3 regions of the Micromonospora sp. NPDC048843 genome follow, and region 2 is predicted to be linked to each of the others. Evidence: riboswitches for the same ligand, from Rfam matches in the RefSeq annotation. Region 2 holds a riboswitch; each other region holds the start of a gene.
What was found. Region 2 has a riboswitch for cyclic di-AMP ahead of AB0C20_RS21360 (hypothetical protein). Riboswitches for the same ligand answer to the same signal wherever they lie in the genome.
Positions count from the first base shown of each region.

Region 1: linked by a shared signal. The riboswitch ahead of AB0C20_RS02570 (hypothetical protein) and the one ahead of AB0C20_RS21360 (hypothetical protein) in region 2 are both predicted to bind cyclic di-AMP.
Region 3: linked by a shared signal. The riboswitch ahead of AB0C20_RS27360 (C39 family peptidase) and the one ahead of AB0C20_RS21360 (hypothetical protein) in region 2 are both predicted to bind cyclic di-AMP.

Region 1 is NZ_JBEZGJ010000005.1:74,008-84,562, forward strand. Features, by position in the region: gene AB0C20_RS02525 (hypothetical protein) at 1-106, opposite strand, end outside; gene AB0C20_RS02530 (helix-turn-helix domain-containing protein) at 103-450, opposite strand; gene AB0C20_RS02535 (CsbD family protein) at 614-787, opposite strand; gene AB0C20_RS02540 (heavy metal translocating P-type ATPase) at 862-3,108, opposite strand; gene AB0C20_RS02545 (hypothetical protein) at 3,121-4,071, opposite strand; gene AB0C20_RS02550 (copper ion binding protein) at 4,085-4,294, opposite strand; gene AB0C20_RS02555 (metal-sensitive transcriptional regulator) at 4,388-4,684, shown strand; gene AB0C20_RS02560 (heavy metal translocating P-type ATPase) at 4,691-6,718, opposite strand; gene AB0C20_RS02565 (YibE/F family protein) at 7,081-8,451, shown strand; cyclic di-AMP (ydaO/yuaA leader) riboswitch at 8,618-8,748, shown strand; gene AB0C20_RS02570 (hypothetical protein) at 8,753-9,772, shown strand; gene AB0C20_RS02575 (carbonic anhydrase) at 9,829-10,555, opposite strand, start outside.
Region 2 is NZ_JBEZGJ010000092.1:15,863-26,417, forward strand. Features, by position in the region: gene AB0C20_RS21325 (glycoside hydrolase family 3 N-terminal domain-containing protein) at 1-1,012, opposite strand, end outside; gene AB0C20_RS21330 (DUF3145 domain-containing protein) at 1,100-1,591, opposite strand; gene AB0C20_RS21335 (hypothetical protein) at 1,901-2,230, shown strand; gene AB0C20_RS21340 (carbonic anhydrase) at 2,307-2,930, opposite strand; gene AB0C20_RS21345 (alpha/beta hydrolase) at 3,101-4,072, shown strand; gene AB0C20_RS21350 (AAA family ATPase) at 4,180-6,297, shown strand; gene AB0C20_RS21355 (cation diffusion facilitator family transporter) at 6,404-7,321, shown strand; cyclic di-AMP (ydaO/yuaA leader) riboswitch at 7,440-7,571, shown strand; gene AB0C20_RS21360 (hypothetical protein) at 7,628-8,641, shown strand; gene AB0C20_RS21365 (hypothetical protein) at 8,783-9,292, shown strand; gene AB0C20_RS21370 (SRPBCC family protein) at 9,463-9,930, opposite strand; gene AB0C20_RS21375 (PfkB family carbohydrate kinase) at 10,122-10,555, shown strand, end outside.
Region 3 is NZ_JBEZGJ010000146.1:2,567-13,121, reverse strand. Features, by position in the region: gene AB0C20_RS27390 (TetR/AcrR family transcriptional regulator) at 1-91, opposite strand, end outside; gene AB0C20_RS27385 (ABC transporter permease) at 272-1,165, shown strand; gene AB0C20_RS27380 (ABC transporter ATP-binding protein) at 1,200-1,976, shown strand; gene AB0C20_RS27375 (bifunctional cytidylyltransferase/SDR family oxidoreductase) at 2,122-3,639, shown strand; gene AB0C20_RS27370 (CDP-glycerol glycerophosphotransferase family protein) at 3,673-5,343, shown strand; gene AB0C20_RS27365 (alpha/beta fold hydrolase) at 5,348-6,094, opposite strand; gene AB0C20_RS27360 (C39 family peptidase) at 6,218-7,066, opposite strand; cyclic di-AMP (ydaO/yuaA leader) riboswitch at 7,299-7,439, opposite strand; gene AB0C20_RS27355 (hypothetical protein) at 7,724-8,488, opposite strand; gene AB0C20_RS27350 (hypothetical protein) at 8,624-9,046, opposite strand; gene AB0C20_RS27345 (acyltransferase) at 9,139-10,374, opposite strand.

The DNA.
Region 1 (10,555 bases), on a different contig from region 2:
CCCGGCGGGTCTTGGCGAGCTGCACGACGGTCACAGTGACCACGCTGATCAGGAAGGCGAAGATGCCGATCGCGCCGACCACCTCGGTCCAGTCGTGCTCGCTCATCGCTGTGCTCCCGGCTGCTCGCCCGAGTCGGGCACTGTCAGCGTCTCGACGGCGGCCGCGATGATCGCGGGGGTGAGTGTGAGCACGAACGGCTCCACCTCGTAGTAGTTCATGGCCTTCCCGTCCTCCGACAACTCCAGGCGGGCGGTGACCAGCCCGGCCGCCGCCAGCTTCCGTAGGTGGACCTGCAACAGCGCCCGGCTGATGCCCAGTTGCCGGGCCAGCCCGCTGACGTACGCACGCTCACGGGCCAGTGCGGCGACGACCCGCAGCCGGTGCGGGTTGGCCAGGGTGGCCAGCACACGGACCAGGTCGTCGCCGGTCGGCGGTGAGGCGGTGCTCATAACGAGCCCTTGCACATGCCAAGGAAAGCTAGCAGGTGCCGGCGAGCTGCGGTGCGGGACGAAAGCGGAATCAGGGGGATCTCAGGGTCGGCGAAAGAGGCCGGACACACAGCACGCCGGGCCGGTGATGATCACCGGCCCGGCGTGCGGGTTACGTCGTACGTCAGCTCTTGAAGGCGTCCTTGATCTTCTCGCCCGCCTGCTTGAGCTTGGCGGTGGACTGGTCAGCGCGACCCTCCGCCTCCAGCTGCTCATTGTCGGTGGCCCGACCGGCGCCTTCCTTCAGCTTGCCGGTCGCGTCCTCGGCGGCGTTGTTGATCTTGTCGTCGAATCCCATTGCCAACCTCCATTGCAAGCGTCGCTACAACGACAGAGGTACCCCCGCCGTCGCCGGTCCAACCATTACCCCCGTCACAGATCGGCGGCGGCCGGGCGAAAGCGACGCAGGCGCAGGCTGTTGGCCACCACGAAGACCGAGGACAGCGCCATCGTGGCGCCGGCGATCATCGGGTTGAGCAGCCCGGCGGCGGCCAACGGCAGGGCCGCCACGTTGTAGCCGAACGCCCAGAACAGGTTGCCCCGGATGATGCCGAGCGTGCGCCGGGACAACCGGATGGCGTCCACCGCGGCGTCCAGGTCGCCCCGGACGAGGGTGAGGTCGGCCGCCTCCATCGCCACGTCGGTGCCGGTGCCCATGGCCAGGCCCAGGTCGGCCTGGGCCAGCGCCGGGGCGTCGTTGACCCCGTCACCCACCATCGCCACCGACCGTCCCTCGGCCTGGAGCCGCTTGATCACGTCGACCTTCCCGGCAGGCAGCACCTCGGCGATCACCTCGTCGACGCCCACCTCGGCGGCGACCGCGTGCGCCACTGTGGTGTTGTCCCCGGTCAGCAGGACCGGGGTCAGCCCCAGCCCGCGCAGCCGAGCCACCGCCGCCCGGCTGGTCGGCCGGACCACGTCGGAGACAGCGAGCACGCCCCGGGCCCGCCCGTCCCAACCGGCGACGATCGCCGTACGACCGGCCGCCTCGGCGTCGCGCACTGCCCACTCGACCTCCGGCGGTACGTCGAACTCGTGCTCGCGCAGCAGCCGGACCCGGCCTACCAGCACGGCCCGCCCGTCGACAGTGCCGGTCACCCCGAGCCCTTCGAGGTTGCCGAAGGCGGTCACCGGGAGCAGCGCGCCCGCGTCGCTGGCAGCGGCGGCTACGGCACGGGCGATCGGGTGCTCGGAGGCGGCCTCCACCGCCCCGGCGAGCCGAAGCAGCTCGGCCCGGTCCACACCGCTCGCCGGCACCACGTCCACCACCGTCATCCGGCCGGTCGTCACGGTGCCGGTCTTGTCGAGCACCACGGTGTCCACCCGGCGGGTCGACTCCAGCACCTCCGGGCCCTTGATCAGCACGCCGAGCTGGGCGCCCCGACCGGTGCCGACCAGCAGCGCGGTCGGGGTGGCCAGGCCGAGCGCGCACGGACAGGCGATGATCAGCACGGCCACGGCGGCGGTGAACGCGGCGGTCGGGCCGGCCCCGGTGCCGAGCCACCAGCCGAGCGTGCCGACGGCGAGGGTGATGACGATCGGCACGAAGACCCCGGAGATCCGGTCCGCCAACCGCTGCACTGCCGCCTTGCCGCTCTGCGCCTGCTCCACCAGGTCGGCCATCCGGGCGAGCTGGGTGTCAGTGCCGACCCGGGTGGCAGTGACGATCAGCCGCCCACCCGCGTTGATCGTGGCGCCGACCACGCCGTCACCCGGAGCGACCTCGACCGGCACCGACTCACCGGTGAGCATGCTGGCGTCGACAGCGGAGGTGCCCTCGTCCACCACCCCGTCGGTGGCGATCTTCTCCCCGGGGCGGACCACGAACCGGTCACCGACGGCGAGCCGGTCCACGGGGATCAGGGTCTCCACGCCGTCACGCAGCACCGTCACGTCCTTGGCGCCGAGGTCGAGCAGGGCGCGTAGGGCGGCGCCGGCGGTCCGCTTGGACCGGGCCTCGAAGTAGCGGCCGGCCAGGATGAACACTGTGACCCCGGCGGCCGCCTCCAGGTAGATGTTGCCGGCGCCGTCGGTCCGGGTGATGTCGAAGCGGAACGGGTGCGTCATGCCGGGCATCCCCGCGTCACCGAGGAAGAGCGCCCAGAGCGACCAGCCGAACGCGGCCAGGGTGCCGAGCGACACCAGGGTGTCCATGGTGGCCGCGCCGTGCCGCAGGTTGGTCCAGGCGGCCCGGTGGAACGGCAGCCCACCCCAGACCACCACCGGGGCGGCCAGGGTCAGCGACAACCACTGCCAGTAGTCGAACTGCCAGGCCGGGACCATGGCCAGCAGGACCACCGGCACGCTCAGGGCCACCGACACCCAGAGCCGGGTACGCGGCCCCCGCAGCGGGTCCACCGGGGGTTCGGCGCTGGGCGGGGCCGGCAGCGCCGCCGTGTAACCGGTCTTCTGCACCGTCCCGATCAGGTCGTCAGGCGTGACGCCGTCGGCGTACCGGACGGTCGCCTTCTCGGTGGCGTAGTTGACGGTGGCGCTCACACCGTCCATCCGGTTGAGCTTCTTCTCGATCCGGGCGGCGCACGCGGCGCAGGTCATCCCGCCGATAGCCAGTTCGATCCGGTTCGGCGCCTCGGGCAGCGGTCTGCTGGTGGTGGTCATCGTCTGGTCCCGTCAGTTGTGTCCGTGCCCGGGGGTGCCGTGGTCGGCCCCGCCGGTCGGTGCGGGCCCGCTCGGGGTGGGGGCTGCTGCTCCGGTCGGGGCACCGCCGGTCACCACTGTGAACTCGGCGGTGTGCACCCGCCCGCCGTGTTGGAAGTCGAGGTAGAGCCGGTAGCTGCCGGCCGAGGGCACCTCCGCGAGGAAGGTGACGGCCGGACCGGGCCGGGTGCGCCCATCGCCTGGCGTCCCGTCCGGGTGCACGTGCAGGTACGCCAGATCACCCCGACGTAGTGCCACGAGGTGCCCGTACGCGCCCAGGTAGGGCTCCAGGTCGGTGACCGGCTGCCCGTCCCGGCTGACGGTCAGTGTCAGCGGCGACGTGCGGCCGGGCTGCGGCGTGCCGGTCAGTGTGACCGTGTAGCCGTCGACTGTGGTGCTGGTCGCCGGGGCGGGCAGCGGCCGTTCGGTCAACTCGCCGGGGACTGTCACGTCCACGCCGAGGGTCAGCGGCTCACCCCCGGTCGGGGCGAAGTCCGCGAACGCCCGCCACTGCCCGGGGCCGGCCAGCGGGGTGTCGACCCGCCAGGTGCCGTCCGGGGCCAGCTCGGGGTGGACGTGACGGAAGCCGGAGAGGTCCCGACGGGCGACGATCAGGTGCATCTGCTTGTCGTGCGCCACGTCGTACCGGGTGACCGGGCGGCCGTCCGGGCCGGCGATCCGGAAGGCGAACTCGTCGGCCGGGGCGTCGACCGGTTCGAGGGTGTAGCCGCGTTCGGAGACGAGCAGCCCGCCGGGGAGCCGGTCGGCCGTCCCGCCCCGCTCGCCCGTCGCAGGAGCGGCATCGCCGTCGTGCCGGCCCTCGACCACCGGGGCGCGGTCGACCACCCGGCCGATCCCGTACGTCGTGCCGAAGATCGCCGCCAGGCCGACGGCGAACCCGGCCAGTCTCGTCACGGTGCGCACGCCGGCCCGCCGATCACGCGTCGACGAGGTCGTAGCCGGCCTCGTCGACTGCGGCTCGAACAGTCGCGGTGTCCAGCGGCTGATCGCTGCTGACGGTGACGCGGCCGGCCTCGAGGTCGACCTTGACGTCACGCACGCCCGCGATGGCACCGACCTCGGCGCTGACCGCGCTGACACAGTGCCCGCAGGTCATGCCCTGCACCTGGTACGTCGTGTCGACCATCGTTCGTCTCCTTCGGGGTACCGGTACCCGGTGGGGGTATCTCAACAGAACCGACCGTACCATACCCCCTGGGGGTACGCTATCGTTGTCGACATGACGGCACCCACCCCGATCCGCGGATACACCGCCAGCAAGGATCAGCTGCTCGCGCGGCTCCGCCGCGTCGAGGGGCAGGTCCGGGGCATCGAGAAGATGGTCGACGACGACCGCTACTGCATCGACGTGCTCACCCAGATCTCCGCCATCCAGGCCGCCCTCGACAAGGTGGCCCTCGGGCTGCTCGACGGGCACGCCCGGCACTGCATGCACGAGGGCGCCGCCGAGGGCCGGGCCGACGAGATGGCCACCGAGATGATGGCGGCGGTCGGCCGGCTGATGAAGCGCGGCTGACAGCGCTCAGTCCGGCGCGGGGTCGAGACGGACCCGGCGCAGCAACTGCGCGTTGAGCGCCACCACGATGGTGGACGCCGACATCAGCACCGCGGCCAGCGCCGGGCTCAACGCCACGCCGGCCCAGGCCAGCACCCCGGCGGCCAGCGGCAGCGCCACCACGTTGTAGCCGGCCGCCCAGGCCAGGTTCTGTCGCATCTTCCGGTACGACGCCCGGGACAGCCGGACCACGGCCGCCACCCCACGCGGGTCCGAGGATGCCAACACCACACCGGCGGACTCGATTGCCACATCCGTGCCCGCGCCGATCGCGATGCCCACGTCCGCCCGGGCCAGCGCCGGAGCGTCGTTCACCCCGTCACCGACCATCGCCACCACCAACCCCCGCCGCTGCAGCTCGGCCACCCGATCGTCCTTCTCCGCCGGCAGCACCTCGGCGAAGACCTCGTCGACGCCAGGTCGGAAGCCGAGGTCGGCCGCGACCGCCTCGGCCACCGACCGAGCGTCACCAGTGATCATGGCGATGGTGCGGACACCCTCGGCTCGCAGCTCGTCGACGGCACGCCGGGCCTCCGGACGCACCTCGTCGGTCAACGCGAACGCACCGAGCACGGCGTCCGGTAGCCGCACCAGGTGCAACACCGCGGCACCCCGCGCCGACCACCGCCCGGTCGCCGCCTCCAGCTCCGCCGGGACCGAAAGGCCCAGCTCGCGCAGCAGCGCCGGCCCGCCCACCGCATACTCCGTACCGTCGATCGTCGCCTGCACACCGCGGCCCGGCAACGACCGGAACCCGGCCGCCCGGGCCGGGCCGGCCCGGCCTGCCGCCGCCACTATCGCCCGGGCCAACGGATGTTCGCTCTCCGACTCGACACCGGCCGTGATCCGCAGCAGCTCGTCCCGCTCGACGCCGGACGCCGTCACCAGATCGGTCACCCCGTGCTCGCCCCGGGTCAGCGTGCCGGTCTTGTCGAAGAGCACCGCGCCGACAGTCCGCATCCGCTCCAGGGCCAACCGGTCCTTGACCAGAATCCCGGACCGAGCGGCGAGCGCCGTGGAGAGCGCGACGACCAACGGGATGGCGAGACCCAGCGCGTGCGGGCAGGCGATCACCAGGACGGTGACCGCACGGACCACCGCCTCGTCCGGCTGACCGAGCGCGGTCCAGACCAGCACCGTCAGCACGGCGGTGCCGGTGGCCAGGTAGAACAGCGCGGCCGCGAACCGATCGGCCAACAGTTGGGCTCGCCCACCGGAAGCCTGGGCCTGCGCGACCATGCGCTGGATGCCAGCGAGGGCGGTCTGCTCACCCAACGCCTCGACGCGCACCCGGATCGCCGAGTCGGTGGCGACGGTGCCGGCCACCACCCGGTCGCCCGTCGACCGGGCGACCGGCCGTGACTCCCCGGTGATCATCGACTCGTCCAGCTCGGCGCGGCCCTCGACGACCCTGCCGTCCGCCGGCACCCGACCCCCCGGCCGGACCAGCACCACGTCGCCGATCCGCAGACCGGTCACCGGCACCTCCTCGACCCGCCCGTCCGCCGCCACCCGTTCGGCGTCGTCCGGCAACAGCGCGGCCAGCGCCGCCAGCGCTCCCCGGGCCTGCCCGATGGCCTTCATCTCCTGCCAGTGCCCGAGCAGCATGATGGTGACCAGCGCGGCCAACTCCCACCAGAAGTCCAGGTCGAAGGCGCCGACGCTGGTCGCCAGCGACGCGGCGTACGCGACGGTGATCGCCATCGCGACCAGCAGCATCATCCCGGGCGCCCGGTCCCGCACCTCCCGAACCGCACCAACCAGGAACGGCCAACCGCCCCACCAGAACACCACCGAGCCGAGCACCGGCCCCACCCAGGCCCGACCGGGGACGTCGTTCCCGGACAGGCCCAGCTGATCCGACACGAGACGACTCGTCAGCACCACCGGGATGGTCAACACCAGGCAGACCCAGAACCGGCGGCGGAACATCGCCGGATCGTGCCCGGCGTGCTTGTCGTGCGCGGCGTGCCCGGCGTGTTTCTCGTGCGGCATGGGTCCGGCGCGTCGCTGGCGATCGGGGTCGGGCGGTGACGGAGCGGGCATGGCTCCAACATGCCGCCCCGGAGACCGCCACGCGAGCGGTTCGGCCGCCCGACACTCCGCCACGACCTGCAACCCCCAGGAGGGCTGGCTAGCATCTCCCACGATGGCTCTCCGTATGCCGCCGCACAGTCGGGCACCGGCGCCGCCACGTCGTGGCGTCGCCCCCGGCCGACCGGGCCGAGCACTGACCGTCTGTGATCAAGCGGTCGCCAGGCAGCGATCCGCCCCGCCGTCCGCCGCGTTTCCACCGCAACGGTGAACCGCCCGGCCCGCTGACCCGTATCCCGCACCGGATCGTTGGGAGTCTCGCCTTGGCCGCCGACCACACTCACCCCGCTCCGTCCGCCCCACCACGGGTGCGACGGATACTCGTCGTGACTGTGGTACCTCTCTTCGTCGCCACAGTGCTGGCCGCGGTGCTGCTCTGGCCTCGCGGCGGGTCACCACAGACCGATGGTGGTGCGGACGTGCCGCGCTACCCCGGGACTGTCACCCGGGTGGTGAGCGAGCCGTGCCCGCCGGCGCCGTCGGTTCCGGAGGGCACACCAAGGGTCGGCGACGGGCGGTGCGGCACTGTCGACGTCCGGGTGGACGACGGGCCGACCGCCGGCCAGCAGGTACGGACACCGGTGCCGGACGGGCCGGGCGCGCCCCGGGTCGAGGTCGGCGACGAGGTCGTCCTGGTCGAGCTGGCCGATCCGATCGATCCCGCCGTCAGCAACTGGAACATCGCCGAGCACCAACGCGGCACCCCGATGGTGTGGCTGGCGGTGGTCTTCGCGGCCGCGATCGTCGCGTTCGGCCGGTGGCGAGGTCTGGCCGCGCTCGCCGGGCTGGCCGCCAGCTTCGCCATCCTGCTCACCTTCGTGCTGCCGGGCATCAGCGCGGGCAGGTCACCGCTGCTGGTGGCGGTGGTCGGCGCGGCCCTGATCATGTTCGTGGTGCTCTATCTGACCCACGGGGTCACCGCACAGACCTCGGTAGCGGTGCTCGGCACACTGGGCAGCCTGGTGCTGACCGGCGTGCTCGCCACCATCGCCACGGCCGCGACCCACCTCACCGGCTTCGGCAGCGAGGACGCCACCACCCTGTCGATGTTCCAGGGCGACGTGGACCTGCACGGTCTGCTGCTCGCCGGGATCATCATCGGATCACTCGGCGTGCTCGACGACGTGACTGTCACTCAGGCAGCCACCGTCACCGAACTGGCGAACGCCAACCCCGGGCTGTCCCGGTTGCAGCTGTACCGTGCCGCCACCCGGGTCGGCCGCGCGCACATCGCCTCCACTGTCAACACCATCGTGCTGGCGTACGCGGGCGCGTCACTGCCGCTGCTGCTCCTGCTGACCGCCGACTCGCGGCCGATCGGGCAGATCCTCACCAGTGAGTTCCTCGCGCAGGAGATCGTCCGCAGCGCGGTCGCCACCCTCGGTCTGATCGCCGCCGTGCCGTTGACCACCGGGCTGGCAGCGGTGGTGACCGCCGCCGGGCGCGGCGGTGCCACGCCGTCCACCGGCGCTCCCGCGCCCCGGCCCCAGCCGGACCGCAGCGAGGCTCTGGCCGCACTCAGCTCACCGCGAACGGCCGGCTCCGACGAGCCGGACCGGACGCGGACCGCACCCCCATCCGAGGCCACCGACCGGTGGCCGGAGTCGAACAGGAGCACTGATACGGCATGGTGACACTCCTCAGCGTGACCAGATCGGGCATCCACCCTGAGAACCGCGTCACTGGTCACTCAACGCAATGGCGAAATGACGCTTTTGGTCGGCATCCAGGCGTAGCTCAGCCGGTCGACTCTCGGGTAACCTCGCTGCCGGTCACCGATGAAGGCGCGAAGCGGCGCCTGCGGTGCCACCGCCCAATCGCCAACCGGCGAGCCGGGGACCCAGGTACCTGGGGTGAATCCGCGTCAGCGGTAGGGGCCACTTCCGCCCCGAACCCGTCAGCTAACCCGGTCGGCGGTCGACGGAAGGGAACATTGTGACGGCACCCCTACGCCGCTGGTTGACACCCGTGGTGGCCGTGATCGCCGCACTGACAGTGCTCGCCGGGCCGCTGCCGGCGCACGCCGCCCCGACGAACCCCACACCGTCCGGGCACGAGGAGGACGGCGAGCCCAAGCTGCTCAACGACGTCATCGAGCAGGCCAACCGCGACTACTCCGCCGCAAAGTCCAAGCTGGACAAATCCAAGAAGCGGCAGGGCGAGTTGGCCGCGGAGGTCAACCGGGCCAAGGCCGACCTGGACGCGTTGGCCCCGCAGGTCGGGCAGATCGCCGCCCAGGCGTACCGGACCGGCCGGATCGGCGCGGTCGCGATGCTGCTGGAGAGCGACGCTCCCGACTCGTTCGTCCAGCGCGCCGGGCTGCTCGACGAGATGAACATGGTCAACGAGAAGAAGCTCTCCGAGGTCAACGAGGTGAAGGCCCGCGCCGAGCAGGCCAAGCTGGCCCTCGACACCGAGGTTCGGGAGCAGCAGAAGCAGACGGCCCTGATGGCGAAGCGCAAGAGCGAGGCCGACAAGGCGCTCTCCCTCGTGGGCGGGAAGGGCTTCACCGGCGGCCTGGTGGACGCCACCTCCAAGGTCGCGAAGATCGGCCCGGGTCGCACGGCCGACGGTGACTGGAAGCCGCAGTCGTGCAGCGAGAAGGACCCCACCACGTCCGGCTGCGTCACGCCGCGCACGCTGCACGCGTACAAGGAGGTCAAGGCGGCCGGCTTCAACCGGTTCGTCGGCTGCTACCGCCCCGGTGGGCCGTGGGAGCACCCGAAGGGCCGCGCCTGCGACTGGTCGCTGCAGAAGAGCGGGTTCTCCCCGTGGCACAACAACGACACCCGGACGTACGGCAACAACGTCGCCGCGTTCCTCATCCGTAACGCCGACCGGCTCGGCATCTACTACGTGATCTGGAACCGGCAGATCTGGTTCCCGGCCACCGGCTGGAGTTCGTACAGCGGGCCGTCGAACCACACCGACCACGTCCACATGTCGCTGCTCTGACCCGCACGATTCCCGTCGAGGGCCGTTCCGCGTGACGCGGGGCGGCCCTCGTCGCGTCAGACTGTGGCAGGCGCGGCCGGGTCGGTCGACTCGGGCGATCCGGCCGCTGTCGCCAACGTCGCGAAGCCGGCTGGCACGGCGGCCACCGGGCGCACCGCTCCGGCGGCCAGCCGGTAGGACACCCCCACCACCGCGCACCGCCCCCGCGCCACCTCGTCGGCCAGCACGGGAGACTGCCCGAGCAACGTCTCGACGGTCTGGGCGATGTGGATGTCGACGATGCCGTCGATGTCGTCCACGCCCTCGGCCTCGGCGCGGCGCAGGCTGGGCAGCACGGCGTCGACCACAGCGCGCAGATGACCGCTCGGCGCGGTTCCGGTCGCGGCGGACTCCCGGGCGGCCTGCACCGCACCGCACGAGTCGTGGCCAAGCACCACCACCAGCGGGGTGCCGAGCACTGTCACCGCGTACTCGACGCTGCCGAGCACCTCGGGGCCGGCGGTGTGCCCGGCGGTGCGAACCACGAACAGGTCGCCCAGACCCCGGTCGAAGATGATCTCGGCAGCGAGCCGCGAGTCGGAACAGCCGACGATCACCGCGAACGGGTGTTGCCCGTCGGCCACGGCGGCCCGGTGCCCGGCATCCTGGTTGGGGTGGCGTGGGGCGCCATCGACGAAGCGCCGGTTGCCGGCGACCAGCTCGGCGTACGCCCGGGTCGGCTCGCTGAGCGCGGTGGCTCGGTCGGTGGTCCGCTGCGGACTCGGCTGACCTCCGGAGCTCCCG
Region 2 (10,555 bases):
TGAGCAGCTTGTGCGAGAACGTCGCCGGGGTCCCCGGGTCGATCGCTCGCGCGTCCAGGTGACCGGACATCACTGCCATCGCGCCCGCGTCCATCCCGGCGGTGAACGGCGGCCATGCGCCGCTCTGCAACGCCGCGGCGGACTGGGTCAGCACCGGAAGGTCCTGGTGCGAGTCGTCGGCGCTGTGACCATGCCCGGGGAAGTGCTTCAGGGTGGCCGCGACCCCGACCGCCTGGAGGCCACGGACCGCGCCGCCCACCTGCGCCGCGGCCTGCTTCGGGTCGGCGCCGTACGACCGGGAGCCGATCACGGTGCTGCGGGTGGCCAGCACGTCGGCCACCGGGGCGAAGTCGATGTTGATGCCCATCGCGGCCAACTCGGCGCCGGCGGCCCGCCAGGCGGCCTCGGTGAGCTTCGGGTCACCGGCCGCGCCGGCCGCGAGGGCGCTGGGCAGCACTGTGACCCCGTCGGTCACGCGGGTGACGACGCCGTACTCCTGGTCGGTGCCGATGAGCAGCGGCGCCGAGCCGGCGGCGAGCCGACCGGCGGCGGTACGCAGCCCGGCGGTGAGCTCGTGCACCTGCTTGGGGTTGTCGACGTTGGTGGTCTCCTGGTTGCCCTTTGTCGGGTCGTCGGCGCTGAAGCCGACCAGGATCAGGCCACCCAGCCGGTACTTGGCGATCATGTCGGCGGGGGTGTCCACCCCGGCGAGGGCCTGATTACCGGCCGCCGAGCCGGCGGAGACCTTCGTCGCCGAGTCGCCGTAGGCGTACGGCATCAGCACCTGACCGACCAGGTCTTCGTCGGACAGCGTCGCGACCAGCGCGGCGGCGCGGCCGGCGGGGTCGCTGGCCGGCGGCGCGGCCGGGACGCTCGGGCCCGCGGACGTGGCGACCGGGCTGGGCGTCGGCGTGGGGCGCTCCGGGTCACCTGAGCAGCCGGAGACGAGCAGGGCGGTCAGGGCGGCGACAGCGACACTGGCGCGCCACGGGCGATTCGACACGCCGCCCATCCCACCAGCTTCTCCCTTATCGGGGCAACTTGACCTTACCGGTCGTCACCGGTGCGACGGCCCACGGCCAGCGGCCCACCGACCGGGTCAGCCGACCCGAGTGAGCAAGGTCACCGGGGCGCCGTCGCCGGCGTACCGGTAGGGCTCCAGGTCAGCGTCCCACGCCGTGCCGAGCGCCTTGTCGAGGGCGTGCGCCAACGCCTCGGGGGCCCGGGAGGCCGCCATCAGCGCCCGAAGGCGGTCCTCGCCGAGCTGGATGTCGCCGGCCACGCCGACCGTTGCCCGGAACAGGCCACGGGCTGGCACGTACATGAACCGCTCACCGTCGGCACCGGGACTCGGCTCCTCGGTGACCTCGAAACGGATCATGGGCCACTGCCGGAGGGCAACAGCCAGCTCGGCGCCCGTCCCCGGACGACCGGTCCACCCGCACTCGGCCCGGCGTGCGCCGGGGTCGACGGGCTGAGCCGTCCACTGCAGGTTGACCGGCGCGGCTAGGACGCGCGCGATCGCCCACTCGACGTGTGAGCACACGGCGAGCGGGGTCGAATGGACGTATACGACGCCACGCGTTGGCACGGTGACCTCCCGGGAGAGCGAGGTGCGTCTTCCCCTACGACCTCGTCCACCCAGGTGGCTGCTGCAACACATGATGACTCCTGTGACGCGTGGTGCGCCAGGGAATCGGAAAAAACGCCGGCTGGAATAGCCGGACGGGTGGCTGCGGTTACCCCTCAGGACACCGCGACGACCAGCATGATGTCGTGGTCCTGTACAGTTCCACCGGCGGCTTATGCCGCGTTACATCTTCGCGGGCCGAGCGCAGTGTGGCCCGCACACAGCCCCCGGACGTCCAGTCCTCCCGTACGTCTTGCAAGGAGTACCTCCGTGGCGAGCAACACCTCTAAGACCGCGCGCGCGTCCGTCCGGGCCGGCCAGGCTGGCCAGGGTGGCGCCCTCAGCGTGCTGGGCGAGTTCAAGTACCTCATCCCGCTCAACGGCGGCAAGCACGCCTACGTGCGGAACCTGACCAACGGCAAGACCGCGCACCTGCGCACGGACTCCGACGCCTTCGTCGAGGAGATCCGCGTTCTGGCCGCCGCCGGCCACGCCGCCAAGATCCGGGCGGAGATCAACAACCTGGCTGCCACCCACCCGGGTGACGGCTGGGAGGCCACCGAGAAGCGCCTGGTCGCGGCCGGCGTCTTCGAGGGCTGAGCCCTCCCCCACCGCACCAACGAGACCGCCCGCTGGGACTTCCCGGCGGGCGGTCTCGCATGTCCGGCGGCCCGGGTCAGCCTGGATCGAGCAGGGCGACCTCGCCGGTGGCCAGGTCGTAGAGGCCGCCGACCACTGCCACCCGGCCGGCGGCCACCGGCCCGGCCAGCAGATCGTCCTCGCGCAGGGTGCGCACCGTGCGCCGGACGTGCCGGCGGATCGCCAGCGGCTGCACCGCCGGATCGTGCAGCCCCGCCTCGGTGACCGCCGGGGCGATCTCGTCCACCAGGTGCGCCAGCGACCCACCGGGACGCTGCCCGGTGCGCAGCGCTTCCACAGTGGCCTGCACCGCGCCGCACCGCTCGTGGCCGAGGACCATCACCAGCGGTACGCCGAGCTGGCCGACCACGTACTCGATCGAGCCGCAGACCGCGCGATCGAGCACGTGCCCACCGGTACGGATCACGCAGATCGCGCCGAAGGTCTGGTCGAAGATCGCCTCCAGCGGCACCCGGGAGTCGATGCAGCCCAGCACCACCGCGTACGGCTGCTGGTCGCCAGAGGCCGCAGCGGCGGCAGTGACGTCGTGTCCGTGCACCGGCTGGCCGCTGACGAACCGCCGATTCCCGGCGAGCAGGTCGGCCAGCGCGGCGCGGGGCGTGCCGCCGGCCTGCCGCCCCTGCCCCGACGTCGCACCCATGGGCGCTCCCGACGACCCCATGCCGTTCAGCTTGGCCCGCCGCCGTCCGGCACGGGCGAGGTCGGGAATGTTCGCCACGGCGCGATTGGCGTGGTGTCATGGCGGGTAGCCCATGTTACCGCCGGGTATCGGAGGTGCTGGTGGTACTGGGCGGCCCTGGGGAGGTGGCGATGCCGGAGCGGTTCGAGGTCGGCCTGCCGGACGGCGTACGGCTCAACGTCGAGGCGACGGGTCCGACGGACGCCCAGGTCACCGCCATCCTGCTGCACGGCTGGACGCTGGATGGGCGCGCCTGGCACCGGCAGGTCGACGCGCTCACGGCACCGCCGTTCGGCGGTGCGGTGCGGGTGGTCGCCTACGACGCGCGGGGGCACGGCCGGTCCAGTTGCATGGCGCTGCCCACTGCCACAGTGGCCCAGTTGGGTGACGACCTGGCGGCGGTGATCGACGCGGTCGCGCCGACCGGCCCGGTGGTGCTTGTCGGGCACTCGATGGGCGGCATGACGATCATGGAGTACGCCCACCGCCATCCCGCGCACTTCGCCGCCCGTACCGCCGGCCTGGTCTTCGTCTCGACCACCGCCGAGGGGCACACGCACACCGTCTACGGGCTCTCGCCGCGGATCGCCCGGTTGATCCGGTTGGCCGAGACGACCGGCGCCGGCGTGCTGGCCCGGTGTGGCTCGTGGCGCGCGCCCCGGGCACTGCTGAACGCGCTGCAACCGAGCATCCGGTGGATGCTCTTCGGTGACCGCTGCGAGCCGGCCGACATCCGCCTGGTGACGTCGGCGGTGGCTCGGGCCTCGCTGCGCTCGATCGGCGGGTTCCGCGCCTCCATCGGCACCCAGCACCGACTGGACACCCTCGCCGCGTTGGCCCACCTGCCGGCCGCCGCCCTGGTCGGTGACCGCGACCGGCTGACCCCACCACCGTGCGCCGAGTCGATCGCGGCGGCCCTGCCGGCCACCGAGCTGACCGTCTGCCCGGGTGCCGGGCACATGCTGATGATGGAACGTCCGGACGAGGTCAACGCCGCGCTGACCGGCGTCGTGCGGCGGGTGCTCGCCGAATCGCCGCCGGCCCACAGTGGCGCGTCGCCGCCGGCTCACAATGGCGCGACCCCCGCCGGGACGGGTGCCTGAGCACGTTCGCGCACCTCGGGCGCGGCGGGTCGCGCCCAGGGCCGTACTCTTCTCGGTTGGCCCGCGCGGTTCCCGCTGCCTGCCGGCGACCTCTGAAGGAGCGTGCGTTGACCGACCAGACCGGCCTGGAGCAGGAGATCGCCGTCGAGCAACGACACCTCGACCGGGTGTACGCCCGACTGGCCGAGCTGCGGCAGTCGGCCGTCCGCGCCGAGCGTGACGGCTACCGGATGGCCCGGGTGGGCACGCACGGCGCCCTGGTCGAGCGCGACGCGATGGTCTTCCACGCGGCGCAGCGGCGGCACACCCTGGACGCCGAGCACGAGGGGCTGGTCTTCGGCCGGCTGGACCTGCTCGACCGCCAGGTGCTGCACGTCGGGCGACTGGGGATCCGCGACGAGAACGCCGTCACGCTCGTCGTCGACTGGCGCGCGCCGGCCGCGGCCGCCTTCTACCAGGCCACCCCGGCGCAGCCGCTGGACGTGGTGCGGCGCCGCACCATCCAGTCCCGCGCCGAGCGGGTCACCCGGATCGAGGACGACCTGCTGGACCCGACGGCCGCCCCGGAGGGGATGACTGTCGTCGGTGACGGCGCGTTACTGGCCACCCTGTCCAAGGCCACCGGCCGGGGCATGCGCGACATCGTGGCGACCATCCAGCGGGAGCAGGACGAGGCGATCCGCTCCCCCGGCTCCGGCGTGACGATCGTCGCGGGCGGCCCAGGCACCGGCAAGACAGCTGTCGCCCTGCACCGGGCCGCGTTCCTGTTGTACTCCGACCGCAGCCGCTACGCCGGCGGCGGCATCCTGGTGGTCGGCCCGTCGTCGGTCTTCGTCGAGTACATCGGTTCCGTGCTGCCGTCGCTCGGTGAGGACACCGCGACCCTGCACTCGCTGGGCACCCTCTTCCCGGGGATGACCGCCACCCGCCCCGACCCGCCCGAGGTGGCGGCGGTGAAGGGCTCGCTGCGGATGCGCCGGGTGCTGGAGCGGGCGGCCCGCGACGCGGTGCCGGGCGGCCCGGGTGAGCTGCGGCTGCTCTACCGCGGCACGCTGCTGCGGCTGGACCGGGCCGCGCTGGACCGGATCCGGGACCGCGCGCTGCAACGCGGCGCACGACGCAACGAGGTGCGCCGGACCGGTTTCGACGGGGTGTTCGCCGCGCTCTGGGCGCAGGCCCGTGAGCTGAGCAGCGGTCGGCTTCCGGAACAACCGGCGTTCGAGGCGGAGATCGCCGAGCGGTCGGAGTTCCGGGAGTTCCTCAAGGCATGGTGGCCTCGGCTGCACCCCCGGCACGTGCTCGGCTGGCTGGCGCAGCCGGACCGGCTGCGCCGGTACGCCGGGGGGATCCTCTCCTCGGCGGAGATCCGGCTGCTCAGCGCCGCGTACCGGAGTCTGGACTCGGCCGGGCTGACCATCGCCGACGTGGCACTGCTGGACGAGTTGGACGCGCTGCTCGGTAAGCCCGCACAGCCGGCCCGCGCGCGACGCGATCCGTTCCAGCTCGCCGGCGGCGTCCGTGAGCTGAGCACCCTCGGTGAACGGCAGCGGGCGGCCCGCGCGGCGGCCCGGGAGCGTCCGGAGGACTACCGGGACTACGCGCACGTGGTCGTGGACGAGGCGCAGGACGTCTCGCCGATGCAGTGGCGGATGATCGGTCGTCGCGGCCGGCTTGCCTCCTGGACGGTGGTGGGCGACCCCGCGCAGACCGCGTGGACCGGCGACCCCGACGAACTGGACCGGGCCCGGGACCAGGCGCTGGGCCGGCGCAAGCGACACGACTTCACGCTCACCACCAACTACCGCAACTCGGCGGAGATCTTCGCGGTGGCGGCGGCGGAGATCCGTCGGCTCTACCCGGACCTGCCGCTGCCGACCGCCGTCCGCTCGACCGGGGTGGAGCCGGTGGAGCTGGTGGTGCCCGCGACGGAGTTGGAGACCGCGACGGTGGAGGCTGCCGCCGGCCTGCTGGCCGAGGTGGAGGGCACGGTCGGGGTGATCACGCCGGTCCCCCGCCGGGACGAGGTCGCCGGGTGGCTCGGCGCGCTCGGCGCGCCGAGGTTGCAGGTGGTGACCAGCCTGGAGGCCAAGGGCATGGAGTACGACGGGGTGGTGCTGGTCGCCCCGAGCGAGATCCGGGCGGATCCGGGTGCCGGCGTGCGCACCCTGTACGTGGCGCTCTCCCGGGCCACCCAGCGGCTCACCACCATCGACCCGACCGGCTGACGTGTGCGGACTGCCGCCAGCGGAAGGCCCTGCCCGTACACTTGCACACATAGCGATGTGAGCATACATTTGACCGGGTCCCGACCAGCGGCGGAAGGTGGTTCTCGTGGGCGCAGGTCATGACCACCACCATGGGTCCGTCGCCAATGCCGCACACCAGCACCGAGGTCGACTCTGGGCGGCGTTCGGGTTGCTCGCCACCCTGATGGTGGTCGAGGCGGTGGCCGCCCTGCACACCGGCTCGCTCGCCCTGCTCTCCGACGCCGGGCACATGTTCACCGACGTGCTCGGCATCGGGATGGCGCTCGCCGCCATCACGGCGACCCGGCGGGCCACCGGCGACCCGCAGCGCACCTTCGGGCTCTACCGGCTCGAGGTGCTCGCCGCGCTGGCCAACGCCGTCCTGCTCTCCGGCGTCGCGATCTACGTGGTGATCGAGGCGATCCGCCGCTTCGGCGACCCGCACCAGGTCATCGCCGGCCCGATGCTCGCGGTGGCAGTGCTCGGCCTGCTCGCGAACATCGCCGCCTTCGCGCTCCTGCGCGCCGGAGCCCGGGAGAGCATCAACCTCCAGGGCGCCTACCTGGAGGTGCTCGGTGACCTACTCGGCTCGGTCGGCGTCATCGGCGCGGCGCTACTCATCACCGTCACCGACTGGTGGTGGGCCGACCCCCTGGTCGCGGTCGCCATCGGCGTGTTCATCCTGCCCCGCACCTGGCGGCTGGCCCGCGCCGCCATCCGCATCCTGGTGCAGGCCGCCCCGGAGCACCTCCAGGTGACCGCGGTGCACGACCGGCTCGCCGCCGTCCCCGGTGTCGTCGAGGTGCACGACCTGCACGTCTGGACGCTCACCTCGGGCATGGAGGTGGCCTCCGCTCACCTGACCATGGCACCCGGCGCGGAGGTCGGCGCGGTGCTCACCGCGGCCCGTACGGCCCTGCACGACGACTTCCGCATCGAGCACGCGACGTTGCAGATCGAGCCCGGCGCCGCTTCTGGAGCCTGTGGCTCCATCGAATGGTGACGGCGCCGTAATTTTCCGTGGCGACGCACGCACCGTCCGTCACATCGGCTGCAGCGGCCCCACCCGCACCGGTAGGCTCGGTCCCGGCCTCCACAAGGCGGCGCCCTCCCGGCGCCGGTGGCGGTCGCCGCCTAATCGCCCAACTGGGCGAACCGGGGAACCATGTTCCTGGGGTGCATCCGCGTCAGCGGTAGGGATCTTCCGTCCCGAACCCGTCAGCTAACCCGGTCGGCGGCTGACGGAAGGACATGCGCAGTGGCACCAGCACGACCACCCGCCGCCCGACTGGCGGCCCTGATCGTCGCGATGTTCGCCCTCGGCGTCGCGCTTCCGGCCGGCACCGCCTCGGCCGCTCCCCCGACCGGCCTGCGGGCCGCCGCACCCGACTCCGACGAGGAGGGCGGCACCCCGGCGTTGCGGGCCCAACTCGAGGCGGCCAGCAAGGGCTACCTGGACGCGAAGCGCGCCCTGGACACCTCGGTGCAACGGCAGAAGCAACTCGCCACCCAGCTGACGACCATCGAGGGTGAGATCGACCAGCGCAACGGCAAGGTCGGCGAGATCGCCGAGGTGGCCTACCGCACCGGTCGGCTCGGTGCGATGTCGGCGCTGCTCAACAGCAACACTCCGGAAGGCTTCATGGACCGGGCAGCCGCGCTGGACGCGGTGGCGGCCAACGAGGACCGGGTGCTGCGCGACCTGCTGAACAGCAAGGACAAGGCCAACCGCACCCGGGTCGCCCTGGACGGTGAGATCAACGAACAGCGCAAGCAGGTCGCGGTCATGGCCAAGCGCAAGGAGCAGGCCGAACGGGCCCTGACAGTGGCCACGACACCCAAACCGCAGACCACAGCCGACGCCGGCTCCAACCGGGGCACCTCCAGCGCCAACGCGAAGGCCGCACCGCGCAACTCCGACGGCTCCTGGCCCTCCGAGTCGTGCAGCGTCAACGACCCCACGCCGGCCAACGGCTGCATCACCCCACGCACCCTGCACGCGCTCAACCAGGCCAAGGCCGCCGGATTCACCCGCTACGTCTCGTGCCACCGCCCCAGCGGCTCCGGCGAACACCCGAAGGGCCGGGCCTGCGACTTCGCGGCGCAGAAGGGCGGCTTCGGCGGGAACGCCACAGGCGGCGACAAGACGTACGGCAACAACCTGGCCGCGTACTTCATCCGCAACGCGGACCGGCTCGCCGTGCTCTACGTGATCTGGTACAGGCAGATCTGGCTGCCCAGCAGCGGGTGGAAGTCGTACAGCGGGGCGCACGGCACCCCGTCGACCGACCACACCAACCACGTACACCTGTCGGTCTACTGACCCACGCGTCGTGATGCCTGTGAGTCGTGTGCTGGCTCGCAGGCATCACGTGTGTCCGGGGCCGGGCTACGTCGCCGGGCGTACCCCTGATGTCGTCGCTCGTCGGACGACCCGGCAGCGGTCGGCGGGCAGCATCGCGGTATGCCTCGGATCCGACCCACCACCCGCAAGGCGCTGCTCACCCTGCACCTCGTCACCTCGCTCGGCTGGCTCGGCGCCGACCTGGTGCTGCTCACCCTCGGCATCGCCGTCCAGCGGGGCGCCGACCCGGCGGTGGTCTATCCGGTCACGGCCCTGGTCGGCACTGTGCTGTTCGCGCCGCTGAGCGTCCTGGTCTGGCTGATCGGAGTCGCCAGCTCGCTGCTCACCCCGTGGGGCCTGCTGCGCCACCGCTGGGTGCTGGTCAAGCTCGTGCTCACCACGGTGATGGTCGGGCTGGTGCTGTTCCTGCTCACCCCGAACCTGCGTCACGCCGGAGCGGTCGGTGCCGCCCTGCCCGCCCGGGATCGCGCCGACCTGGTCATCGCGCCGGCGGTGTCGACAAGCCTGATGGTCATCGCGACGGTGCTGTCCACCTACAAGCCGTGGGGCCGGCGTTCCGCCACCCGACCGGCCCGCACGAGCCGTGATCGCGCCGCAACCACGATCTAGACGCCACCCCCGCTGAGCACGTCGCACCAAGCGCAAGCGATCTGCCCTGCTCCGCGATCTTGCACTTACTGTCCCGACATATGGGGCATTACGCCGATATAGACAACCGAAACTGCAAGATCGACGCGGCGGGGCGGCGGGCGGGGCGATGCGGCGCGGCGCGGCGCGGGTCAGGTGGGGTTTGGGGGGGTGCTGGTTTGGTCCAGGGCCGCGCCCAGGCGGGTGGCTAGGGCTAGGTGAGCGGCCTGGGCCTGGCGGAAGGCGTAGCGGAACAGCGGCGTCGGCGCGGTCAGGGTGATCTCCACGTCGATGCGGACCAGGCCGTCCGGCTCGGCGCGCAGTCGGGTGTGGTTTCGCACCGTGGTGGCCGGCCACTGGCGGGCCACCATGACGATCTCGTCGGCCTCGCTGATCAGCACGTCCGCGTGGTAGGTGGTCCGGAAGCGCAGCGGACCGGCCGCCAACCGGTCGTTGATCGTATAGCTGGCCTGGGCGCCGGGCCGGGGCGGCACCCGGCGAACCCGCACGATCAGCGGATGCAGCTCGCCCTGCCGGGTCAGGTCGCTGAGCAACGCTGCCGCCTCGGCGGGTGAGCACCGGGCCTGGACGGTGTAGCTGAAGGTATCGCTGCTGAGCACACCGTCTCCCGCCGTCGTTTGGTCGCCCGATCGTCCCGTACCGATGTCTGGCTGGCAACGCCCCCGCGCCCTCAGCGCCGCGCCGGACCGGGCCGATGCGCCGACCTGCCACCATCTGCGCCATTAAGGTCGGTTAGTGCGAAACCTTCCCGAAGATGCCGAAGGGCGGCCAGCATGAACGGCGACGACCAATGAGTGGGCACGTGATGGTCTTCGCGCCCACTCCACAGCTGACGGTGACTGTGGACCAGCCCAACGACCACCCCGAGCTGCACCTGCACCCTGGCGGACAGGGTGTCTGGCAGGCCCGGATGGTGATCTCCCTCGGAGTCGACGTGGTGCTCTGCGCCGCCCTCGGCGGTGAGATCGGCCAGGTGCTGGAGCCGCTGCTGGTCAGCGAGGGCGTGGACCTCAAGGTGGTGGTCCGTGACTCCGGCAGCGGCGGGTACGTGCACGATCGCCGCGACGGCTCCCGGCAGGAGATCGCCGACGTGCCCGGGCAGCCGCTGAGCCGACACGAGATCGACGAGCTGTACAACCTCGCCCTCGGCGAGGGCCTGCGGGCCTCGGTGAGCATGCTCAGTGGGCCGAACGAACCGTGGCTCGTACCGGCCGACCTGTACCG
Region 3 (10,555 bases), on a different contig from region 2:
GCTCCTGCATCAGCGCCCGGCGGATGGCCGTGGTGATCTCGTCGCGCAGCACCGCCGCGCCGGCCGGTGCCCGCCTCTTTTCGGTGGTCATCGAGGGCTCTTATCGCAGGTCACGCCGGACAGCGTAGCGCAACGACGGTACGGTTGCGTCCCGACGTGTTTCGGACTACTGTCCTCGCAGCGACGAGGCGGCGCCCCGCGCATATTTCCCACTAGGATTCGATCGTCGCGAGCAACCCCCGTCTGCACGAAAGATCGGAGCGCCATTTCCATGGCCACCACCGCGCTGGTCGACCCCGACACGGGCCTGACCCAGGCGCAGCTGGCCGCTCGGCACGGGCTACGGGTCGCCGGTGAGCGACCCAGCCTCGTCGAGTACAGCCGCCGACTCTGGGCCTACCGGCACTTCATCGCCGCGTACGCCAACGCCAAGCTCGTCGCCTCGTACAGCAACGCCAAGCTGGGTCAGCTCTGGCAGGTGCTCACCCCGCTGACCAACGCGGCGGTCTACTACCTGATCTTCGGGGTGGTGCTCGCACAGAACAGCATCCCGAACTTCATCGCCTACCTGACCACCGGGTTGTTCATCTTCAACTTCACCCAGAGCGCGGTCCTGGCCGGCACCCAGTCGATCAGCAGCAACCTGGGGCTGATCCGGGCGCTGCACTTCCCCCGGGCCAGCCTGCCGCTGTCCACCACGATCACCCAGTTCCAGCAACTGCTGGCCTCGATGGTGGTGCTGGTCGGCATCGTGCTGGTCACCGGCGAGCCACTCACCTGGGAGTGGTTGCTGCTGGTGCCGGCGTTGCTGCTGCAGGCGGTGTTCAACGCCGGAGTGGTGCTGCTGGTGGCCCGACTGGGCGCCAAGTCGAGCGACCTGAAGCAGGTCATGCCGTTCATCATGCGGACCTGGATGTACGGCTCCGGCGTCCTCTACAGCGTGAGCCTCTTCGACCGGCTGCCCGGCTGGGCGACGACACTTGTGCAGTACAACCCGCTGCTGGTCTACATCGAGCTGGCACGGTACTCGCTGCTCGAGGAGGCGCCGCTGCTCAACGAGTCGCTGGCCCAGCTCTGGCTGGTCGGCGCCGGTTGGGCGCTGGTCGCCGGCATCGGCGGTTTCATCTACTTCTGGCGCGGCGAACAGGAGTACGGCCGTGGTTGATCACTTCGACGCCCCCACCGAGGCGAGCGCGACGATGACCCGAACCCAGGAGCGCATCCCGACAGTGGTCGTGGACGACGCGCACATCATCTACCGGGTGCACCAGGGTGCCGCCGGTGGCACCACGCCGGTGGCCGCGCTGCGCCGGCTGGTCAAGCGCACCCACGCGCCGAACGTCCGGGAGGTGCACGCGGTCAAGGGCATCTCGTTCACCGCGTACCGGGGCGAGGCGATCGGGCTGATCGGCAGCAACGGGTCCGGCAAGTCCACCATCCTGCGGGCCATCGCCGGTCTGCTGCCGGTGAACCGGGGCGCCATCCACACCCAGGGGCAGCCGTCGCTGCTGGGCGTCAACGCCGCCCTGCTCAACGACCTCTCCGGGGAGCGCAACGTCGTCCTCGGGTGCCTGGCCATGGGCATGCACCCCGACGACGTGGCCAAGCAGGCCGCGGGGATCATCGACTTCTCCGGCATCAACGAGCGGGGTGACTTCGCCAGCCTGCCGATGCGGACGTACTCGTCGGGCATGGCGGCCCGGCTCCGGTTCTCCATCGCCGCCGCCAAGAAGCACGACGTGCTGCTCATCGACGAGGCGCTCGCCACCGGCGACAAGGGCTTCCGCAAGCGCAGCGAGCAGCGGGTGCGGGAGCTGCGGGAGGGCGCGGGGACGGTGTTCCTGGTCAGCCACCAGCTCTCCTCCGTACGGGACACCTGCGAACGGACGATCTGGCTGGAATCGGGCGTCATCCGGATGGACGGCCCCACCGACGAGGTCATCCGGGCGTACGAGGCGTACGCGAACAGCAAGTAGAGTTCCGGCGAACGTCCGGCACCGACATGCACCTGAGGACCGCGTCGCCCGCGTTGGGGCGACGCGGTCCGCGCGTTAAGGTTCATTCCGTCGCCGCTCGGGCGGAACCTTCCGTTAACGCATCCCTGAGAGTGAGGATCCGGCAATGACGCAGGACCAGACCCCTGGCCCGGACGCCGAAGCGGAGACCCCGACGCCGTGGCGGCCCTCGCGGACAGTGGCGGTGGTTCTGGCCGGCGGCACCGGGACCCGACTGGGCCTCGGCATCCCGAAGCAGCTGCTGAAGATCGCCGGTAAGCCGATCATCGAGCACACCCTGGCGGTCTTCGAGGCGGCACCGGAGATCGACGAGATCATCGTGCTGATGGCCACCGGCCACGTCGAGGACGCCCAGCAGATCGTCGAGAAGGCCGGCCTGCGCAAGGTCACCAAGGTGATCGAGGGCGGTGACACCCGCAACGCCACCACCCGGATCGCCCTGGACGCGGTCGGCCCGGAAGACTGCAACATCCTCTTCCACGACGCGGTACGCCCGCTGCTCAGCGGCCGGATCGTGCGCGAGTGCGTCAACGCGCTCTGGAGCTACGACGCCGTGGACGTGGCCATCCCCTCCGCGGACACGATCATCCAGGTCGACGACAACGACTGCATCACCGACATCCCGGTGCGCTCTCGGCTGCGCCGTGGTCAGACCCCGCAGGCGTTCCGCTCCCCCACGATCCGGGCGGCGTACCAGATCGCCGAGGACGACCCGGACTTCGCCGCCACCGACGACTGTGGCGTGGTGCTGCGCTACCTTCCCGGCACCCCGATCAAGGTGATCGACGGTTCGGACGAGAACATCAAGGTCACCCACCCGGTCGACGTGCACCTGGCGGACAAGCTCTTCCAGCTCGCCGCCGCGCAGGCCCCCCGACTGACCGACCACCGCAGCTACAGCGAGGAGCTGACCGGTCGGACCATCGTGGTGTTCGGCGGCAGCTACGGCATCGGCCACGAGTTGACCGAGCTGGCCCGCCGCTACGGCGCCCAGGTCTTCCCGTTCAGCCGTTCCAGCACCGGCACCCACGTGGAGCGGGCCGCTGACGTCGAGGCCGCGCTGACGACCGCCTTCGAGGCCACCGGCCGGATCGACCACGTGGTGGTGACCGCCGGCATCCTGGAGAAGGGCGCCCTCGCCGAGATGGACGAGGAGACCATGGACCGGCTGCTCCAGGTCAACTTCGTCGGCCCGGTGACCATCGCCCGCCAGGCCCTCCCGTACCTCCAGCAGACCAAGGGTCAGTTGCTGCTCTACACCTCCAGCTCCTACACCCGGGGCCGGGCCCGCTACGCGCTCTACTCGGCCACCAAGGCCGCCCTGGTCAACCTCACCCAGGCGCTCGCCGACGAGTGGGCCGACGTGGGCGTGCGCGTCAACTGCATCAACCCGGAGCGCACCGCCACCCCGATGCGGACGCGGGCCTTCGGCGAGGAGCCGGAGCACACCCTGCTCGCCGCGGAGGCCGTCGCCCAGTCGTCGCTGGACGTGCTGATCTCCGACCTGACCGGTCAGGTGATCGACGTACGCCGGGCACCCGGTGACGGGCCCACGCCGAGCGTGCCGGCGCAGTCCGGGGCGGGTCGGGTCGAGGCACCGGCCGGCGCGACGTCCGCCAACTGACGCCGACGGCTGCGGAACCACGAACGGAGCGACATGCGCGGCGACCTGGTCCGAAAGCTGGCCGCCCGGTGCCTGACCACCGGGTTGGCCGTGCTGGCCTTCGTCGTGCTGGCGCTGACCGGCGCGACCGGCTGGGGGCTGGCGTTGGCCGTCGCCGCGCTGGCCGCCTCGGCCGCTGAGCAGCGGATCCGGCCCAGCGCCGACCTGGTGGCGGAGACCGGGTTGATCGCCGCGGCGATCCTGGTCGGTTACTCCCGGCGGCTGGACGACGGGCTCAACCTCGCGCTGGTCGCCACCGGGCTGGTCCTGCTGGGGCTGGTGCTGCTGGTGGGGCCGCTGCGCACCGCCGGCGGTCTGGAGATCCGGGCGGCCAATCTTCCGGTACGCGCCTGGACGCCGCTGATCGCCGACCGGCTCGGCACGGCACTGCTCGGGCTGCTCGCCGCCCTGGCGCTCGCCGCCGCGCTGGCCCTGCCGGCCGGTGTGGCGCTGGCCGCCAGCCTGCTGGTCGGCGCGGGCGCCGGTGCGGTCGCGCTGGACCTGGCCCGGCGACGGTTCCGGCCGCGCGCCGGTGGCGGGTCGGTGGCCGCCGCGCTGCGCCGGCACCAGCCGGAGTTCCTGCTCTACTTCTCCGCGCCTCCCGGCTCGGAATACCAGGTCACCATGTGGCTGCCGTACCTGGAACGGATCGGCCGGCCGTTCCTGGTCGTGCTGCGTGAGCCGGAGTTCCTGGCCCCGATCGCGGCGGCCACCGACGCGCCGGTCGTCTACTGCCCCACCCTGGGGGCGATGGACGAGGCGTTGGTGCCGAGCCTGCGGGCGGCGTTCTACGTCAACCACGGTGCGAAGAACAGCCACTGCGTCCGCTTCACCCAGCTCACCCACATCCAGTTGCACCACGGCGACAGCGACAAGGCGCCGAGCGCCAACCCGGTGTCGGGGATCTTCGACCGGATCTTCGTGGCCGGGCAGGCGGCGATCGACAGGTACGCACGCGCCGGCGTGCAGATCCCGGCGGACAAGTTCGTGGTGGTGGGTCGCCCACAGGTCGAGTCGATCGAGGTACGCCCGGAGCCCGCACGAGGGTTGGCGCACCCGACGGTGCTCTACACGCCGACCTGGACCGGGCACCACGCCGACGCCGACTACTGCTCGCTGCCGGTGGCCGAAAGCCTGCTGCGCCGACTGTTGGAGCGCGGCGCGAGGGTGATCCTGCGAGCCCACCCGTACACCACGCAGAACCCGGCATCGGCCCGCCAACTGGGCCGCCTGACCGAGTTGCTCGTCGCCGACCGGGCCCGCACCGGCCGCCAGCACGTGGTCGGCGCGGCGGCTCGGGAGCTGAGCCTGACCGAGTGCGTCAACTCCGCCGACGCACTGGTCTCCGACGTGTCCGGCGTGATCTCGGACTTCCTCTACTCCGGCAAGCCGTACGCGGTCACCGACATGGGCGACGAGGGCGACCGGTTCGTGGAGCGCTTCCCGTTGGCCGGGTCGGGTTACGTGCTGCGCCGGGACATGTCCAACGTGGACGAGGTGCTGACCGCCCTGCTGGACACCGACCCGCTGGCCGAGGCCCGCTGGGCCACCCGCCGCCGTTACCTCGGTGACTTCCCGGCCGAGGCGTACGCCGAGGCGTTCCTGACCGCCGCCCGCCGCGAGCTGGCACCGGCCGAGACACTGACCGCGTCCACAACGGCGTAGCCGCTCAGCGGTACGGGTGGAGCAGCGCCAGCACCGCCGCCGGGTCCTCCACGTGCGCGTTGTGCCCGAGACCCGGCAGCGTGGCCACCGGCACGCCGTACTCCTTGAGCTGTTCGTCGGTGACCATCGGATCGTTCTCCCCGCGCGCCAGCACCACCGGCACGTCGGTCGCCGCCAGCATCGCGGCCAGGTCGGGCTCGCCGACGGCGAAGGCGGTCGGGTCCATGGCGAGACGCCACCGGCCGTCGACCTGGCGCAGCCCGGCGTCCACCACCGGGTCGTCCGGCGAGACCAGGCCGGCCAGCCCGGAGACCCGCAGGTAGCGGCGCGCCGCCTCGGCGCGGCTGGCGAACCAGCTCACCGGTCGGGCGGCGACCTCGGCGGCGCGGGCCAGCTCAGCGGGTGACCAGATTGCCTTGATGCCCAGCCCGACGACAGCGTCCACCGGCGTTCCCGCGTCGCGGGCGGCGAGCACCAGGCCGACCACCCCACCCAGCGAGTGCCCGAGCACTACCAGCCGGTCGTCGGGAGCGAGGGCCTGCGCGATCTGCTGGGCGAAACCCGGGAAGGAGTACGACGGCAGCGGCGACGCCCAGCCGTGGCCGGCGAGGTCCGGTGCCAGCCACCGCCCGGGCCAGTGCTGATCGAGGTACGGGGCCCAGGGCAACCACACGTCCCCGGTCGCTCCCATGCCGTGCAGCAGCAGCAGGACCGGCCTACGACCGGCGTGACCACCCGTTTTCTCCACCACGGCCGCAGTCTCCCACGGTTCACGGCCCGGTACGAGAGTCGTCCATGACGGACCGCGCGGACAAACGCCGCGGGCGCCGGCCCCTTGTGGAGGACGGCGCCCGCGGCGGTCAACGTGCCCGGGTCAGGCGGAGTAGCCCCGGCTGGTGATCCAGTTGGCCAGGTCGATCGTGGTGATCCAGTACGACGGGTCGGCCGGGTTCGCCGAGTCGGCGATCCGCACGGTGCGACCGTTGTCCTTGTAGCCCACGACGGCGATGTAGTGCCCACCGCCGTAGGAGTGCCAGCTGCCGTCGGTGTCGGTGGCGTCCCCGACGACGTTCGCCACCACGCCCCGACCGTCGGTGATGGCCTTCACCACGTCGGCCTGCAGCCGGTCCATCTGGGCCGGGCTGGGCGCGCCGGGGAACATCCGGGTCCGGTACGGGGAGCCCTTCACCTCGGCGTTGAGCACCCGGGTGGTGTCCTCGGCCGAGTTGGTGCCCATCTCGGTGGTGCCCAGCTCGGCGCCGAGCTCCTCCTGGGTGCGGTCGATGCCGGCGGCGCTGAGCGCGTTCCGGGTGGCCGCCGGGCCGCAGTTGTAGTAGGTGTTCTGCGCCTCGTAGTCGTAGTCGAGCACCTTGGTCGCGGGCGGCTTCGGCCGCTCCGGCTTCCGGGTCAGGTCCGGGTTGCTGCTGGCCTTGGCGGCGGGCGACGCGGCGGTGGTGGCCGGGGCGGCAGTGGTCGGCGCGGCGCTGGCCGAGGGGGACGCGTCCCGAGCCTCGCCGCGGGAGGCGGCGACGTCGCTGCGCATCTCGGCGACAGTGGTCGCGGTGCGCTGGCCGGCCGGGGCGTCGTCGGCAGTGGTGAGCAGGGCGCCGGTGGTGGTGGCGATCGCGAGGGCCGCGGCGGAGGCGGCGACGATCTGGTACGGGCGCTCGGTGGCGAGGCGGCGGAGCTGACGCTGCAGGGTGTGCTTCACGGGGTCCTCCACGGATCGGGGGGAGAGCGGCACACCGGGGCCGGACCGGTATCCGGGCAGGCGCCAGCGCACGGACCGTGGTCCGCAGATGGTGAACCGCTCAGGGGAACGCCCGGCGCGGCCGGGCGGGGAAGGCGATGACCCGGGGGTCAGCTCACCGTCACTGGACGAGTGAGCGGGTGCACCGCCGCGCCGTGGAGGCGAGGGAACAACCGAGGGGTGGAAAGGTGCTGCACGAGGATGGGACTCCTTCCGACACCGCCTACCGGGTTAGCTGACGGATTCGGGCGGGAAGACGCCCTACCGCGGGCCGTGGCTCGCGGATTCACCCCGGACTTACTGGTGGGTCCCCGGTTCGTTGATCACGATTAAGCGGGTCGATGCGGCGTCGCGTCTTGCGATCGGTTACCGCACCGGACGGGACGACACTACTGGCGTCTCAACGCCCTGCCAAGCCAGGTTCACCTGCGTAAACCCCAATTGGCGCGACAATTTCTGCGCGTATTGCCGCTGATGTGACTCGATGGGACAACGGGTTACGGCGACACCTCCGGGCGACAACCGGACAGGCCGTAAAGAACGCGCCCACAATCGCGGGAACAATCCCGCCGACTGCGTCGGACGTCCGCTTTCGTGATTGGGTGAGCGGCCTCACATCACGGATTGGGCTCAACCCACCCGGGCCGGGCGCCACAGTGCCACGGGACGCAGCGCCCCGGCCACCGTGCGGCGCGCGGGGACCAGGGTCGGGCGTAGCCGGGCCGCCGCCGCGTACGCCTCCTCGGCGAGGGCACGAGCGGACTGTGCGGCCAACTCCGCGTCGCGCCAGGCGGCCCGCTCGCCGTCGGCGGCCACCTGGTAGTCGGCCAGCCGCGCATCCCGGACCACCCGGCTGATCAGCACCTCCTGCTCGACCGGGTGTCGCCGGGGATCCCAGCCACGCCGGTGCCCGAACACGTCGCCGAGCTGCGCCATTGTCAGGTCGCCTCGCCAGTACGCCGCCATCGCCGCCCGGTGCAGATAGCGTTCCCGAGCGGCGTACTCGGCGGGGGTGTGCGGGGTCTGCGGGGTGGGCAGTGCCCCGGCGTCGGCGAAGCGACGCGCGGCGGTGTCCGCCTCGTCGTACCCGGTCCAGGCCTGCTCCAGTTGCTCCTGAGCGGTCAGCCAGGCGGCGCGCCGCCGCTGGGCGGTGGTGGCCGCGCCGGCCGCGGCGACGGCCACCTCCTCGGCGTAGCGACGCAGGTCGACGGCCTCGGCGGCGGCCACCTCCCGAGGCGTGGGCCCGGCCGGGAGCGGGTCGTCAGTGGGCCGGTCCCGTTCGGGGCGGGCGGCCAGCACGGTGAGCAGGCCCAGGGTCAGCAGGAACAGCGTCGACCAGATGGCGGCGGCCCGCGGCATCTCGGTCACGAACTGGTAGAAGACGACGGTCTCCATGGTCGGCACCTCGGGGAGAGAGCAGTGCGATGGGGAGCCGCGCCGATCAGCGGGCCGCTGTGGGCCACGGGTCGGCGGGTCAGGGAGCGGGTGGGTCGACAGGGTGCGCGGTGACGGGACGGTCGTCCCGGTGGCTCAGCGTCCGGGTGGGGCCCGGGAAGCCCGACCGCTCGTACCGTCGACGAGGGGCAGCCGGTCAGATTCGGCCGCGCGGACCGGCAGCACGCCGGCCGCGATGGTGCCCTGATCACCGGGGAGCGCCACCGGCGTGTCGACCGACCAGGTCGGGACCGGCTCCTCGGCGGCCTCCGGCGGTATCGCCGGGGCCGGGCGGGCCACAGTGGGCGCACCGCAGTGCCGGTACGAGGCCGCCAGCGACCCGGCGGCGACCGAGGCCGGCACCGCGCTCGACGTCGGCACCGGGCCGGGTGTTGGCGTGACGGCCGTGGTCGGGCCTGCGCCGAGCGCCAGGGCCGCGACGACGGCGAGGCTGGTCAGCACCCGAGTCGCCCAGCGCGCCACCCACCACAGCGGACAGGTGAACGCGACCGGAAGCACGTCCCAACGGTACCGTCGCGCAGACCCGGGCGCACCGGCCACGGGCGTGTCGGATCACGCCGCGCCGACCCCGTTGACCAGGGTGGACGTTGTCAGCGCAGGTCGACGTACGTTGATCGACCGCCGGCTTGGCCGACCTCGTCGGCAGGTCCGTCGACCTCGCCGCGGGCGCTGCTTCCGGGTTCCCGTGCGTCGTCGTCACCTGCGGCGCGTTGTCGGGGGACGGGCGCCGGACGGGCCGCGCGGCGCGGCGCGAGCCGGCGCATCATCGGGGTTTCGACGAAGCGGTGCAGCAGCCCGGCGAGGACCAGGTTCGCCGCCAGGAAGCCGAGCACCACGGCCGGGCCACGCCAGCCCGCGAAGCCGATCCCCCAGGTCCCGCTCCAGCGCAGCACGCTCGTCATCACCAGCACGTGCACCAGGTAGAAGGCGAACGAGACCTCACCGAGCCAGACCAGCGGCCGGGACCGCCACGGCGAGCGCCGACCCCGCACGTCCGCGTCCGCGGCAGCGGTGATCACCAACAGGTACGCGACGGCGAGCAGCGTGGTCCACAGCTCGGCGCGGATCCACTGCGCTGCCGCCACCCAGGTGACCAGGAAGATACCGCTGGCCACTGTCAGTCCGGGACCGCGCCAGAGCCCTCGGCGCATCAACTCGGCAGCCACCGCGCCCAGCCAGAACTCCAGCGACCGCACCGGCGGGAAGATCTGGGTGAACCACCAGCGGCTCACCTCCGGCACCAACTCCTGCGCCGGCCAGAGCGCGAGGATGAGCAGCGGCAGCGCGACGACCAGCGCCCAGAGCAGCTTCGGTCGGGCCCGGCGCAGCAGTGGCAGCGCCAGCGGCAGACACAGGTAGAAGAAGAACTCGCAGGACAGCGACCAGCTGACGGTGTTGATGCTGTAGAACCAACCAGGCCGAGGGTCCCACGCCTGCAACAGCAGCAGGTTCTCCAACGCCGCCGCCGGCAGGACCGGGTCGGCGAACCACCAGGCGACCACCAGCGTCGCCGCGAACAGCACCAGGTGGTTCGGGTAGATCTTGGCGATCCGTCGCCGCCAGAACGTACGCCGGGAGTCTCCCTCGCGGGCCGACCAGACCAGCACGAAACCGCTGAGGATGAAGAAGAACTGCACCCCGGAGAGACCGAGGGTGAACAGCGCGTCGATGACTGCCTTGTAGTCCGGCTCGGCGATGATCCGCATGGTGCCGGCGTGGAAGCCGAAGACCAGCAGAGCGGCGATCCACCGCAGCCCGGTCAGCGAGGGCAGCCGGGGCACGGCCGGTGCGGGCCGGGCGGCCGACGTCGCGGCGACGCTCGTCATGCCGGGATCCCGGCGCTCGGCAGGGTCACCAGCACGGTCGTAGCCTCCTCGTCGCGGCGTCGGACGGCGCGACGGCGACGCCCACGACGACCCGGCAGGGCCGCACCGAGGCACCCTACCGGGTCACTCCCGGGTGAACCGGACGCATCCCACCCGCCCCACGAGCCTGCGTTCCCCGGGC